2 regions of the Streptomyces boninensis genome follow, and region 2 is predicted to be linked to the other one. Evidence: riboswitches for the same ligand, from Rfam matches in the RefSeq annotation. Region 2 holds a riboswitch; the other holds the start of a gene.
What was found. A riboswitch is a leader RNA that binds a small molecule or an ion and turns the genes downstream of it on or off. The one in region 2 is predicted to bind ZMP and ZTP.
Positions count from the first base shown of each region.

Region 1: another riboswitch for ZMP and ZTP. It lies ahead of folP (dihydropteroate synthase); the one in region 2 lies ahead of glyA (serine hydroxymethyltransferase).

Region 1 covers NZ_CP183837.1:7,265,195-7,272,518, forward strand. Annotated here, with positions in the region: gene ACNNMR_RS33160 (Fpg/Nei family DNA glycosylase) at 1-656, opposite strand, end outside; gene ACNNMR_RS33165 (sensor domain-containing protein) at 763-2,346, shown strand; gene ACNNMR_RS33170 (response regulator) at 2,365-3,024, shown strand; ZMP/ZTP riboswitch at 3,067-3,159, shown strand; gene folP (dihydropteroate synthase) at 3,278-4,084, shown strand; gene ACNNMR_RS33180 (ATP-dependent helicase) at 4,241-7,324, opposite strand, start outside.
Region 2 covers NZ_CP183837.1:5,941,673-5,948,996, forward strand. Annotated here, with positions in the region: gene ACNNMR_RS27285 (hypothetical protein) at 1-196, shown strand, start outside; gene ACNNMR_RS27290 (PsbP-related protein) at 193-1,122, shown strand; gene ACNNMR_RS27295 (isocitrate lyase/PEP mutase family protein) at 1,132-1,875, opposite strand; gene ACNNMR_RS27300 (carboxymuconolactone decarboxylase family protein) at 1,872-2,333, opposite strand; gene ACNNMR_RS27305 (PLP-dependent aminotransferase family protein) at 2,380-3,795, shown strand; gene rocD (ornithine--oxo-acid transaminase) at 3,800-5,005, opposite strand; ZMP/ZTP riboswitch at 5,153-5,241, shown strand; gene glyA (serine hydroxymethyltransferase) at 5,275-6,540, shown strand; gene ACNNMR_RS27320 (hypothetical protein) at 6,510-7,298, opposite strand.

The DNA.
Region 1 (7,324 bases), 1.3 Mb from region 2:
CGGTCGGGGCGGGCGCTGGGGGTGGTGACTCGGGCCTGGCGGTCCTTGTTGGCTTCGAGGAGCTTCTTCGCCAGCTCGATGAGGCGGGTGGGGTTGGGGGCGGCGGAGACGGGGGCGTATGGGCTCGTCTGGATGAGGAAGCAGAGCTCGGATTTGTATACGTTCCCGATGCCGGCGAGGTTGCGCTGGTCGAGGAGGGCCTCGCCGAGGGGGCGGTCGGGGGTGGCGAGGAGGCGGCGCTCGGCTTCGTCAGGGTCCCAGTCCGGGCCGAGCAGGTCGGGGCCGAGGTGGCCTACGGCCTGGTCTTCGTCGGTGGTGCGGAGGAGTTCCAGGACGGGGAGGCGGTAGCCGACGGCGGTGTGGTGGTCGTTGCCGAGGATGGCGCGGATCTGGTGGCCGGGACCGCCTCGCCAGCGATCGCCTTCGGCGTAGATCTGCCAGGCGCCGTCCATGCGGAGGTGGGAGTGGAGGGTGAGGCCGCCTTCGATGCGGGTGAGGAGGTGCTTGCCTCGGGAGGCTGTCTCGATGACGAGGCGGCCGGTGAGGTCGGCGGTGGCGAGCTTGGGTACGCGGAGGTCGCACCTGGTCAGGCGGTGGTTGCCCAGGGCTTGGTGGAGGCGCTGGGCGGCGCGGTAGACGGTGTCGCCTTCGGGCATGCGTCCATTTTGCAGGTCCGCCTGGTCGCGGGTGGGGCTAGGCCCACCTTGGCTCGGGGGCTGCGGGGGCAGTGTCGGGGTGGCGGGAGCGGTCACAATCGTTCGCATGACGGGATCGGGGAGTAAGGCAGCCGCGCGGCGGGGGCGGTATTTGCGGGCGCCCGTGCAGGCTGCCGTGTTGCTTGGGCTTGCTGGGATTGAGATGACTGCCGCCGTGGTCATGGTGGTGGCGATCGCCATGACCTACGGGCTCGGGTTGATGTTCGTGCTGCCCTGGGCGATCGCGTACGCCCGGATGACCGCGCGCGTCGCACGCCGGCTGCGCGGCGTGTGGGCGGGGGAGCGGGTGCCCGATCCGTATCTGCCGGCGCCTGGGCCCGTGCGGCAGGGGCCCGATGGGCGGTATCACGCCATGGGGGTGAGCTTTCGGAGCCGGGTGGCGCCGGAGTTCATTGAGCGGTTCGAGCGGCTGACGGGGGATCCGGCGACCTGGCGGGACACGTTGTGGCTGGTCTGCGATCCGTTGATCGGGGCCGCGATGATCGCGCTGCCGCTCGTGGCCATCGCCTGTGGTGGGGTCGGGCTCGCAGTGCCGCCCTGGTGGGAGCTGGAGGCCTACGCCCGGCTGCCCCTCGGTGTCGCGCTCATCGCCTTCGGGGTGTGGGCCGGGCCGCGGCTGCTCGATCTGCATGCCTCCTGGACGCGTTCGCTGCTCGCGCCGACGCAGGCCTCCGTACTCGCCCGGCAGGTCATCGAGCTCGACGAGAAGCGGACCGCAGCGACCGACTGGCAGGCCGCCGAGGTGCGGCGTATCGAGCGCGATCTGCACGACGGGCCGCAGGCCAGGCTCGTCGCCCTCGGGATGACCGTGTCCGCCGCCGAGGAACTCGTCGACAGCGACCCCGCCGCCGCGAAGGCGCTGCTGCGGCAGGCGCAGGAGTCGTCCTCCACTGTGCTGCAGGAGCTGCGCGGGCTGGTGCGGGGGATCCACCCGCCGGTGCTCGCCGAGCGCGGGCTTGTCGATGCGATACGGGCGCTGGCGCTGGACAGCGTGCTGGAGGTGGAGGTCAAGGCGGAGCTGCCTGACCGGCTTTCCGAACCCGTGCAGTCCGCCGCCTACTTCGCGGTCGCCGAGGCGCTTGCCAATGCCGCAAAGCACGCGCGGGCCCGGCGGGTGGAGGTCGATCTGTGGCAGCGGGACGGGACCTTGCGGGTCGTGGTCGGTGACGACGGGCGGGGTGGTGCGGATCCGGCGGGGGGCAGCGGGCTGCGGGGGATCGAGCGGCGGCTGGTGCCGTTCAACGGGGTGATGGCGCTGAGCAGTCCTGCGGGCGGGCCCACGACGGTGTCGATCGAGATTCCGTACGACGCGCCGGCGGGTGGGGCGCGGGCCGACGAGGCCCCTGCCGGGCAGCGCGGCGCCACCGCGTCCCAGCGGTGGCTCTGGGAGCTCGCGATCGCCTCGGTCGTCGTGCCGATCGCGCTCGTGCCACAAGGCCTGGTCGCCGGGATACAGTTGATCATTGGCTGGGAGGGGCGCTCCTGGTTCCTGGCGCTTTACATGCCGGAGCCGTGGCAGTGGCCGACCGTGGTCGCCATGATCGCGCTGGGGCTGGCCGGGCTGCCGATGCTCGTGCGGCGGCACCGGTGGTTCTCCCGGCATTTCCGGGGCAAGACGCGCGCTTGCTGACGTGGAGGGGGTGGCTGGATGCGGGTCGTACTCGCCGAGGATCAGTATTTGCTGCGGGACGGGCTCGAGCGGCTGCTGACGGCGCACGGGATGGAGATCTGCGCCGCGGTGGAGTCCGGGGAGGAGCTGCTGGCGGCGCTGCGGGAGCAGCGGCCCGATGTGGCCGTCGTCGATATCCGCCTGCCGCCGACCTTTACGGACGAGGGGCTGCAGGCCGCCCTTGCGGCGCGGCGGGAGCGGCCTGAGCTTCCGGTGCTGATCCTTTCGCAGCATGTGGAGCAGCTGTACGCGCGGGAGTTGCTGGCGGACGGGCGGGGCGGGGTCGGGTATCTGCTGAAGGACCGGGTGTTCGCGGCGCGGCAGTTCGTGGACTCGCTGCGGCAGGTGGCCGCGGGTGGCACGGCGATGGACCCGGAGGTGATCGCGAAACTGCTGGCGAGCAATGCGCGGGACGAGCCGCTCGGGCGGCTGACGCCGCGGGAGATGGATGTGCTGTCCGGCATGGCGGAGGGGCGGTCGAACGCGGCGATCGCGCGGACGCTGGTCCTGTCGGAGGGGGCCGTCAGCAAGTACACGACCAGCATCTTCGCGAAGCTGGATCTGGCGGAGTCGAATGATGACAACCGGCGGGTGCGGGCGGTGCTTGCTTACTTGAACGGGACCGCGGGGTCGGGGTGACCAGGGCGGGGCTGGGGGGAGCCGGCGGCTGCGGCTAGGGTGATGGCGGGCCGTGACTGGCGTGTGCGGATGGGTGCAACCATCGGGGAGCGGTCCCGTCGTCGTGACGCAGTGCCGTGCGCCTGGGCTTTCCGGTTAGCGAGCTGGGAGGCGGGCGGTCATGGCCATTCGGTATGTGGATCCTCCGGTACGGGAGGATGAGCGGGCGACGGTGGCGGGTGCGGTGCCGGGTGCCGCGATGCGGCTGCGGTCGATGCCGCGGCTGGTGGGGATCGTGAACATCACCGCGGATTCTTTCTCCGACGGTGGGCGTTATCTCGCGGCCGATGACGCGCTGGCGCAGGCGCGGCTGCTGCGGGCGCAGGGCGCCGATCTCGTGGAGCTCGGGCCCGCGTCGAGCCATCCGGACGCGGAGCGGGTGGATGCCGCGGAGGAGCGGCGGCGGCTGGCTCCCGTGCTGGAGCGGCTGGTGGCCGAGGGGGTGCCGGTAGCGGTGGACTCGTATCTGCCGCAGACGCAGCGGTACGCCGCGGGGCGGGGCGCGCTCGTCCTGAATGACATCCAGGGCTTTCCCGACCCTGCGCGCTATGCCTCGCTGGCGGCTTCGGGCTGCACGCTGGTCGTCATGCACTCCGTGCAGCGGGTGGGGCCTGCGACGCGGGTTTCGACGGATGCGGAGGCGGTGTGGCGGGGGATCGAGCGGTTCTTCGCGGAGCGGCTGGCGGCGCTGGCGGCCGCGGGCATCGGGCGGGAGCGGCTGGTCATCGATCCCGGGCTCGGGTATTTCCTCGGGTCCACGCCGGAGCCGTCGCTGACGGCGCTGGCGCGGGTGCGGGGGCTGAAGGAGCGCTTCGGGGTGCCGGTGCTGGTGTCGCCGTCGCGGAAGTCCTTTCTGCGGGCGGTGACCGGGAGTTCGCCGGATACGGCTGGTCCGGCCACGCTGGCCGCTGAGTTGTACGCGGCGCTGCAGGGGGTCGACTACATCCGCACGCATGATGTCGGTGCCGTACGGGACGCGCTCGCGGTCTTCGCGGCGCTGGAGGGGGCCGGGCACGCCTAGCGGCAGCGTCGGCCGGTTCGGTCGGGCCGGCTGACCCGGTCGGCCAGGGCAGAAGGCGGTCGCGGCGGCGGCCCGGGCGGCCGGGGCACGGCAGCCGGCCGGGGCGGCCCCGCCAGGCCCACCTACGGCCCGGGGCGCGCCAGCACCGCCGGCCCCTCACGCCCGCAGCCGCAACCCCCGCGGCGTCGCATGGAACCCCGCCGTCTCCAAGGCCGCGCCCAGCGGCGTGTCCAGCGCCGACCGGCCGTTGGTGCGCTCGATGGTCACCCTCGTGCCCAGGGCGCCCTCGCGCGCCGCGGCCGCCAAGGCCTCCGCCGCCGCGGACAGGCGGGGGTCCTCGGCCTCCGCCCACGCGAGGAGGGTCTTGCCGCCGCGCTCCACGTACAGCACCAGCTCGCCGTCGACCAGGACGACCAGCGCGCCCGCCTTGCGGCCCGGCTTGTGGGTCGAGCCCTCCGGTGGGTCGGGCCAGGACAGCGCCGCGCCATAGGCGTTGGCTGGGTCGGAGGCCGCCAAGACCACCGTCTGTGGCTTGGTGCCCGGGCCCGGGCCGCCTGCCAGCGCGCGGAGACGGTCCACGGCGCCGTCCATCGCGAACTGGGCCGCGCCCAGGCCCTCGACTACATAGCCGCGGCGGGCCTGGCCCGTTTCTTCGAAGGCGGCCAGGACGCGGTACGCCGCCGAGAAGCCGCCCTCGACGCCCTCCGCGGCCACCGCGCCGCGGGTGACGACGCCGTGCCGGTCCAGGAGCGTACGGGCCAGGGCGTGCGCCCGGTGGGTGGCGTCGGGCTCGCGGGGCGGGAGCAGGGACCAGCGGCCGCCGACCGTGGGCGGGCCCTGCCGGGACGCGGTCGGGCGGGCGGCCCCGCCGCCGCGCAGCGCCAGGCCGCCGTAACGGCCGCGCGGGGTCGGCCGCTTGGCGCGGTGGGCCGTGGAGCCGGCGGTACGGCCGGAGCCCAGCAGCGCGCGGAGGGCGCCGAGCGTGTCGTTGGTCAGCCGGCCCGACCAGGCCAGGTCCCATATGGCTTCGGCCAGCTCCGGGTCCGTAACGTCCGGGTGCGAGCGGCGGACGTGGTCGGAGATCTGGCGGAAGAACAGGCCATAGCCGCCCGCCAGGGCGTCCAGCACCGCCTGGTGGACCGGCGTGGTCTCCAGCGGGTGCGGCTCCGGGAGGAGCAACGGGGCGGTGTCCGCGAGCATCAGGGAGACCCAGCCGTCCTTGCCCGGCAGCGCGCCCGCGCCCGCCCAGACCACCTCGCCGGACGACGTCAGCTCGTCCAGGAGCGACGGCGTATAGCCCGCCACCCGCGACGGCAGCACCAGCTTCTCCAGCGCGGACGCCGGCACCGGCGCGCCCTGGAGCTGCTCAATCGCGCGTACGAGACCGTCCATCCCGCGCAGCCCGCGGGTGCCGACCTGCTGCCACTGCGGCAGGAACGCCGCCAGCGCGGCGGGCGGCACCGGCTCCAGCTCCTCGCGCAGCGCGGCCAGGGAACGGCGGCGGAGCCGGCGCAGCACCTGGGCGTCGCACCACTCCTGGCCGATGCCCGCCGGATGGAACTCGCCCTGGACCACCCGCCCCGCCGCCGCGAGGCGCTGCAGCGCCCCCTCCGTCACCGCCGCGCCGAGCCCGAAGCGCGCCGCCGCCTGCGGGGAGGTGAACGGGCCGTGGGTGCGGGCATAGCGCGCGAGCAGGTCGCCCAGCGGGTCGGCGACCGGCTCCGTGAAAGCCTCCGGGACGCCTACGGGCAGGGCGGTGCCCAGCGCGTCCCGCAGTCGTCCGGCGTCCTCGACCGCTGCCCAGTGCGGAGCGCCCGCGATACGGACCCGGATGGCCCGTCGCGCCCCTTCCAGCTCCTCTGCCCAGGCCGGCTCGGCGCCGCGCTCCACCAGCTCGGCCGGGGTCAAAGGGCCCAGCAGTCGCAGCAGATCGGCTACGCCCTCGGCGTCCTTGACCCGGCGCTCGTCCGTCCGCCACTGCAGCTCGCGCTCCAGCTCCGTGAGCACCTCGGCGTCCAGCAGCTCGCGCAGCTCCGCCTGCCCGAGCAGCTCCGCCAGCAGCCGCGAGTCCAGCGACAGGGCGGCCGCGCGGCGCTCGGCGAGCGGGGAGTCGCCCTCGTACAGGAACTGGGCCACGTAACCGAAGAGCAGGGAACGGGCGAACGGCGACGGCTCCTGCGTCGTGACCTCGACGAGGCGGACCTTGCGGGCCTCGATGTCGCCCATCAGCTCGGCGAGCCCGGGCACGTCGAAGACGTCCTGGAGGCATTCGCGGACCGCTTCGAGGACGATGGGGAAGGACCCGAACTCGCTCGCCACCTGCAGCAATTGCGCCGCCCGCTGGCGCTGCTGCCACAGCGGCGTGCGGCGGCCCGGGTCGCGCCGGGGCAGCAGCAGCGCGCGGGCCGCGCACTCGCGGAAGCGGGAGGCGAAGAGCGCGGAGGAGCCGACCTGGTCCGTGACGATCTGGTCGACCTCGCCCTTCTCGAAGAGCACGTCCGTGGCGCCCACCGGCGCCTGCTCCGGGTCGTACTCCGCGCCCTTCCCGAGGTCGGGCGCGTCGAGCAGGTCGAGGTCGAGGCCCATCAGGTCGGCGTCCGGGAGGCGCAGCACGATGCCGTCGTCGGCATGCATCACCTGAGCGTCCATGCCATGCCGCTCGGAGAGCCGGGCGCCTACGGCCAGCGCCCACGGGGCGTGGACCTGGGCGCCGAAGGGGGAGTGGACGACGATCCGCCAGTCGCCGAGCTCGTCCCGGAAGCGCTCGACGACGATGGTGCGGTCGTCGGGGATGTGGCCGCAGGCGCGGCGCTGTTCGTCCAGGTAGGACAGGACATTGTCGCCCGCCCACTGGTCCAGGCCCGCCGCCTTGAGGCGGTCGCGGGCGGCCTCCGGGTCCATCGAGCCGATCTCGCGCAGGAAGCCGCCGAGGGCGCGGCCCAGCTCCAGCGGGCGGCCCAGCTGGTCGCCCTTCCAGAACGGGAGCCGGCCCGGCACACCCGGCGCGGGTGAGACGAGCACCCGGTCGCGGGTGATGTCCTCGATCCGCCAGGACGTCGTCCCGAGGGTGAAGACATCGCCGACCCGGGACTCGTACACCATCTCCTCGTCCAGCTCGCCGACCCGGCCGCCGCCCTTCTTGGGGTCCGAGCCGGCCAGGAAGACGCCGAAGAGGCCGCGGTCCGGGATGGTGCCGCCGGAGGTGACCGCGAGGCGCTGGGCGCCGGGGCGGCCGGTGAT
Region 2 (7,324 bases):
GCAGCCTCGTACGGCCGAACTCGCCGAGATCGAGCGGGAGCTGGCGGCCGTCGAGGATGAGGCTGTTGGCGGGCAGGCCGCCGATCGGTCACGGCTCGTCCGGCTGCGGGAGCGGGTGCAGCTCTTCGCTACCGCTTCCGCGGGTGGGGCCGCCGCGGCGGCCTTTGTGCAGACCGTGAGTGGGTTACTCGCATGAGCGGCGGCGGGAACGACAAGCTGGAGTGGTGGGACGAGGCTGCGGGCGAGTGGCGTACGCGGCATGGAGGCGACGCCGGCGAGCAGGCGCGCGCACAGCAGCCGACGCAGGCGGACTTTCCGGTGGCGCCGGGGGCGGAGACGGAGACCGGGCCGCATGCATCGCGGCCGCACACACCGCCGTCGTACACGCCTCCGCCGCACGCGGCGCCATCCCCTACACCCCCGCCGTACCACTACCACCACGGCCCCGGCTACGACGAACCCCGCCCCGAACCCCCACGCCGCGGCGACCGCAAAGCCGCCATCGGTATCGCCGCCGCGCTCATCCTCGGCGCGGGGCTCGCGGCGGCCGGGTTCTGGCTGTTCGGCGGGGATGATGAGACTCCGGCGAAGCCGCGCGGCGACTCGCCCAGCGCCTCTACGCCCGCCGGGCAGAAGGACGAGAAGACGCCCCCGAAGGAGAAGGACAAGGACCAGGACAAGCCCGCCGACCCCGGATACGTCACCGCCTCCGGCGACGGCTTCACCTTCCTCGCCCCGAAGGGCTGGTCGCGGCGGACCGACGACATCTCCGTCTTCTACGAGGAGCGCGGCCGGTCCGGGCAGTACATCCAGGTCTACGAGGTGACCGACACCGACGACCCGTACGAAGCCGCGCGCATCATCGAGCGGGACAAGAAGGACGCCAGCGGCTACCAGCGCAACGGGCTGCAGAACTACGGCGATTACGCCGAATACGACTACACCTACACCGACTCCACGTACGGCCGCCGCCGCGCCGTGCTGCACGACGTGCGCACCCCCGACGGCAAGCTGTACGCGCTCGTCGCGGTCGGCCCGGCGGACGGCTGGCCCGAGCAGCGGGAGCGGATGGACAAGCTCGCCGACTCCTTCTGCTCGGGCTCGGACTGCCCGGCGCAATGAACAGGGAGCTCAGCCCCCTACGACCTCCCGCGCAATCTCCCGCACCCGCTCCATCGCCCGCGCATGCAGCCCACCCCCGAAGGTGACCCGCGTCGCGCCGAGCTTCCCCAGCTCCGCCGGGGACGGCCCGCCGGGGACGACGATCGCGTTGAGGGGGAGGCCGATCTCCGTCGCCAGCAGCTTCAGGTGCTGGGGCGGGGCCGCGATCGGGTAGACCGCGTCCACGCCCGCCGCGGCGTAGGCGCGACCGCGCTCGATCGCCGCCGCCGGGTCGGCCTCGCCGCGGACGAAGGTGTCGATACGGGCGTTGAGGAACAGCCGGTCGCCGGCCGCCTCCCGCACCGCCGCCAGGAAGTCCGCCTGCTCGGCCGCATCCCTGAGGGTCTTCTCGGGCAGCACCGAGTCCTCCAGGTTGCAGCCGACCACCCCCGCCTCCAGCAGCCGCTCGACCAGCTCCGTCGGCGGCAGCCCGTACCCGGTCTCGATATCCGCGGTTACGGGAATGTCCACCACCCGCACCATCCGCCGCACCGCCGCGAACATCTCGTCCGGCGGCGTCAGCCCGCCGTCCCCGTAACCGAGCGCCTCCGCCACCCCGTGGCTCGGGGTGGCCAGCGCCGGCGCCCCGGCCTCGGCGAAGGCGCGGGCGCTGGCTCCGTCCCACGGGCCCGGGAGGACCAGGGGGTCGCCCGGGGCGCGGTTGTGGTGCAGGGCGCGGAAGGTCTCGACGCCCTGGGCCGGGCCGCCGGTCATGCGTACTGGCCGGGCTTGTAGTGGCCGCCGGGGGTGCGGGCGGAGACGTTGATGCGGTTCCAGGCGTTGATCACCGTGATGATGCCGATGAGCTGGGCGATCTCCGGCTCGGTCCAGTGCTTCGCCACCCGCTCGTACACCTCGTCCGGCACATGGCCATCGGTCAGCACGGTCACCGCCTCGGTGAGGGCAAGCGCCGCCCGCTCCTTCTCGCTGAAGAACTCATCGGCCTCATCAAAGGCCGCGACCAGCGAGATCCGCTCCTCGGTCTCGCCGTGGTGCCGCGCGTCCTTGGTGTGCATGTCGATGCAGAAGGCGCACTTGTTGATCTGCGAGGCCCGCAGCTCCATCAGATACTTCAGCCCCGGGTCGATGCCCTCGCCGACCGCCTGGCTGAGGGCCAGGGTGGCCTTGTAGAGCTTGGGGGCTGCCTTGTAGACGTTCAGTCGCTGTGTCATGTCTTCACCGTAGGCGCCCGGCAGCCCAGGTGTATGGTGCAATTCCATGGTGTCTTCCTGGGCCAATTCGCTGGACCTTCATCTGGACGTACGGGGCCGTGGGCGGGGCTCCGGTGCCGCGCTGACCAGGGCTTTGCGGGAGGCGGTGCGGGGTGGGCGGCTGGCGCCGGGGGTGCGGCTGCCGTCGTCGCGGGCGCTCGCGGCGGACCTGGGCGTTGCCCGTAATACCGTCGCCGATGCCTACGCCGAGCTGGTCGCCGAGGGGTGGCTGACCGCGCGGCAGGGGTCGGGGACGCGGGTGGCGCAGCGGGCGGAGCCGCGGCGGGCGCGGGCCGGGCGGCCGGCGCCGCCGACGCGGCATCCGCTGAATCCGCCGGTCACGTACAACCTGATGCCGGGGCAGCCCGACGTCTCCTCCTTTCCGCGCACCGCCTGGGCCACCGCCACCCGCCGGGCGCTGGCCGCCGCGCCCAGCGAGGCCTTCGGCTATCAGGGGCCGGCCGGGCGGCCCGAGCTGCGGGCGGCGCTCGCGGACTATCTGGCGCGGGTGCGCGGGGTGGCTGCTGACCCGGAGCGGATCGTGGTGTGCGCGGGTTTCGCGCACGGGCTGCGGGTGCTGGCGCAGGTGCTGCACGGGTCCGGGGCGCGGCGGGTGGCCGTCGAGTCGTACGGGCTGCCGCCGCACCACGACATCCTGACCCGCGCCGGGCTGCGGCTCGCCGCGCTGCCGTACGACGACGGCGGTACGCAGACCGCAGGCCTGGGTGAACTCGGCGCGGATGCCGTGCTGATGACGCCCGCGCATCAGTTCCCGACCGGGGTGCCGCTGCCGCCCGAGCGGCGGGCCACGGCGGTGGACTGGGCGCGGGCGGCGGGCGGGCTGATCGTCGAGGACGACTACGACGGCGAGTTCCGCTACGACCGGCAGCCGGTGGGCGCGCTGCAGGGCCTCGACCCGGAGCGGGTGGTGTACTGCGGCACCGCCAGCAAGTCGGTGTCGCCGGCGCTGCGGCTGGGGTGGATGGTGCTGCCGCGGCGGCTGGTCGGGGAGGTCCAGGAGGTGCTGGGCGGGGAGACGGGCGTGGTCGGCTCCGTGGACCAGCTGACGCTGGCCGAGTTCATCACCTCGGGCGCGTACGACCGGCATGTGCGCGCGATGCGCATGCGCTACCGGCGCCGCCGCGACCGGCTGGTCGCCGAACTGGCCCGCAAGGCCCCGCAGGTCCGGGTCTCCGGCATCTCGGCCGGGCTGCACGCGCTGCTGGAGCTGCCGGCGGGCACGGACGAGAAGGCGGTGGTGGCGTCGGCCGCCCGCGAGGGGCTGGCGGTGAGCCACCTGGGGCTGCTGACGTACGCGCCGCCGCACACGCCGCGCAGCGCCGTCATCGTCGGCTACGCGACGCCGCCCGATCATCTCTTCCCGGGGGCGCTGGCGGCGCTGTGCCGGGCGTTGAACGCCTAGGCCGTCAGGCCAGCACCTCCCGCAGCTGGTCGAGGCCCCAGTCCAGGTCCTCCTTCGAGATCACCAGCGGCGGGGCGATGCGGATGGTGGAGCCGTGGGTGTCCTTCACCAGGACGCCGCGCGCCATCAGCTTCTCCGAGAGCTCGCGCCCGGTCCCGTACGACGGGTCGATGTCGACGCCCGCCCACAGGCCGCGGCCGCGGACCTCGCGCACCGCGCCGCTGCCGGTGAGCAGGCCGAGCTCGGCGTGCAGATGATCGCCGAGCTCGGTCGCCCGCTGCTGGAACTCGCCGCTGCGCAGCATCGCGATGACTTCCAGGCCGACCGCGCAGGCGAGCGGGTTGCCGCCGAAGGTGGAGCCGTGTTCGCCGGGGTGGAAGACGCCGAGCACGTCGCGGTCGGCGACCACCGCCGAGACCGGGACGACGCCGCCGCCGAGAGCCTTGCCGAGGATGTAGACGTCCGGGACCACGCCCTCGTGCTCGCACGCGAAGGTCCGTCCCGTACGGCCGAGGCCTGACTGGATCTCGTCCGCCATGAAGAGGACGCCGCGCGCGGCGGTCAGCTCGCGCACGCCTGCCAGATAGCCCGGCGGCGGCACCAGCACGCCCGCCTCGCCCTGGATCGGCTCCAGCAGGACGGCCACCGTGTTGTCGTCGACGGCCGCTTCCAGGGCCGCCAGATCTCCGTACGGGACGATCTCGAAGCCCGGCGTGTACGGGCCGTAGTCCGCGCGCGCCTCCGGGTCGGTGGAGAAGGAGACGATCGTGGTCGTGCGGCCGTGGAAGTTGTTGTCGGCGACCACGATATTCGCCCGGCCGTCGGGCACGCCCTTGACCCGATAGCCCCACTTTCGGGCGGTCTTGACGGCGGTCTCCACCGCCTCCGCGCCGGTGTTCATCGGCAGCACCATGTCCTTGCCGCACATGGCCGCGAGCTGCTCGCAGAATTCCGCGAAGCGGTCGTGGTGGAAGGCGCGGGAGGTGAGGGTGACGCGGTCCAGCTGGGCGCGGGCGGTGTCCAGCAGCCGCCGGTTACCGTGGCCGAAGTTCAGCGCCGAATAGCCGGCCAGCATGTCGAGGTAGCGCTTGCCCTCGACGTCCGTGACCCAGGCGCCCTCCGCCGAGGCGATGACGACGGGCAGCGGGTGGTAGTTGTGCGCGCTGTGGGCTTCCGCGGAGCGGATCTGGTCCTGCGTGGTCGTCGTCATGCTCTTCGGCTCCGTTCGGGATACGGCGGGAGTTGGAGGGGGTCCTTGTGGGACCCACTTCTATCGTGCGCTTCCGCGGCGCGGAGCAATCCTCGCGTGTGCGGCGCGGCATCCTGTGGCTTCGCCACGGAGTCCCCCGCTAGGCTGAGGGGGCGCGGTGACTGGCGTACGTGGAATCGACCACGGGGGAGCCGTGCGCGTCAGCGCGCAAGGTGCCGCCCGCCTGGGCACCCGGGGACCACAGCGATGCGACCCGGAGGTTTGATCCCATGCCCCTTGACCACCCCGCCCTCAGCGCCGCCGACCCGGAGCTCGCGGCGCTCGTAGCCGCGGAAGAGCAGCTGCAGGCCGACACCCTGCGGATGATCGCCAGCGAGAATTACGTATCGACCGCTGTGCTGGAAGCGACCGGCACCGTCCTCACCAACAAGTACAGCGAGGGCTACCCCGGCCGCCGCTACTACGAGGGCCAGCAGAACGTCGACCCGATCGAGTCCCTCGCCGCCGGCCGCGCCGCCGCGCTCTTCGGCGCCGACCACGCCAACGTGCAGCCGTACTCCGGCTCGCCGGCCAACCTCGCCTGCTATCTCGCCTTCGCCGAGCCCGGCGACACGGTGATGGGGATGGCGCTGCCGATGGGCGGCCACCTCACCCACGGGTGGGGCGTCTCGGCGACCGGGAAGTGGTTCAACGGCGTGCAGTACGGGGTCCGGGAAGACACCGGTCTGATCGACTTCGATCAGGTGCGGGACCTCGCCCGCGAGCACCGCCCGAAGCTGATCTTCTGCGGCGGTACGGCGATTCCGCGGACCATCGACTTCGCCGCCTTCGCGGAGATCGCCCGCGAGATCGACGCGGTGCTCGTCGCCGACATCGCGCACATCGCGGGTCTGGTGGCGGGCGGGGCGCACCCGTCGCCCTTCCCGCACGCCGACGTCGTCTCGACGACCACCCACAAGACCCTCCGCGGGCCGCGCGGCGCGATGCTGCTGACCAAGGAGGCGTACGCGAAGCCCGTCGACAAGGCCGTCTTCCCCGGCCTCCAGGGCGGCCCGCACAACCACACCACGGCCGCCATCGCCGTCGCCCTGCACGAGGCGGCGCAGCCGTCGTTCCGGGATTACGCGCAGGCCGTCGTCGCCAACGCGAAGGCCCTGGCCGGCGCGCTGGCCGAGCGCGGCTTCGACCTGGTCTCGGGCGGCACGGACAACCACCTGATCCTGATGGACCTGACCCCGAAGGACGTCCCCGGCAAGACCGCGGCGCGGGCCCTCGACCGGGCGGGCATCGTCACGAACTACAACACCGTCCCGTACGACCCGAGGAAGCCCTTCGACCCGTCAGGGCTGCGCATCGGGACGCCGTCCCTGACCTCCCGCGGCCTGACCACCGACCACATGGCGCAGGTGGCCGCGTGGATCGACCGCGGGGTCGCTGCCGCGAAGGCGGAGGACGAGGTGGCGCTCAAGGGGATCCGCGGTGAGGTGGCGGAGCTGATGGGGGCCTATCCGGCGCCGGGGCTGCCGGTCGCCTGACGGCGGGCGGGGGTGCTCAGCCGGGCGTCCGGCCCGTCCGGCGCCTGCTCGTCCTGCTCCGATACGTCGAGCAGCTCCCACCGCGAGTCGTCCCTGCCGGCCGTACGCGGGCGGCGCCGCAACGCGCCCCACACCAGCAGCGCGCCGGTCGCCGCGCCGGGCACTGCCCACCACCAGCCGGTGGCGGGGTCGGTGTCCGGGGCGGCGGCGCGCTTGACCGGGGCGGCGGCCGGTGTCCCACCGGTGCCCGAACCGGAGTGCAGCGCCGGGAAGTCCGGTGCCGTGCGGCCCTCGTCCGTCGACTTGCCGTCCACCTTCAGGCGGGCCAGCACCCGGAGGAGGCCCTCCGAGTCCGCGGCCGCCCGCCAGGTCACCTCGGGGCTGGCGTCGGTGGGCTCGCCGACGGTGCGCTGGATCAGGGGGCGGCCGTCGCGGGTGTCCAGGTAGATGCGGTCGACGCGCCAGACCTGGACGTCGTGGATCAGCCAGGTCGCGGTGATCTGGCGCCCTTCCTGACCGCCGAGTGCGGAGCGGGGCGGGGTCTTGGCCAGCTGGTGGGTGTCGTTGGCCGACTCGCCGATGTAGCGGGAGAGTTCGGCGTACGCGCGCGAGGACGCGTAGAGGGCGGTGGCCTGCGTGCTGCCGCCGTTGATGAGCGCGACGCTCGTCGGGCCGCCCGCGAGGGCGGGGACGGCGAGGGCGAAACCGATCAGCGGGGCCATGAGCAGCACCAGGGCGATACGGAAGAAACGGCGCATGGGGCACCTCCTTGCGGTGCTTACAC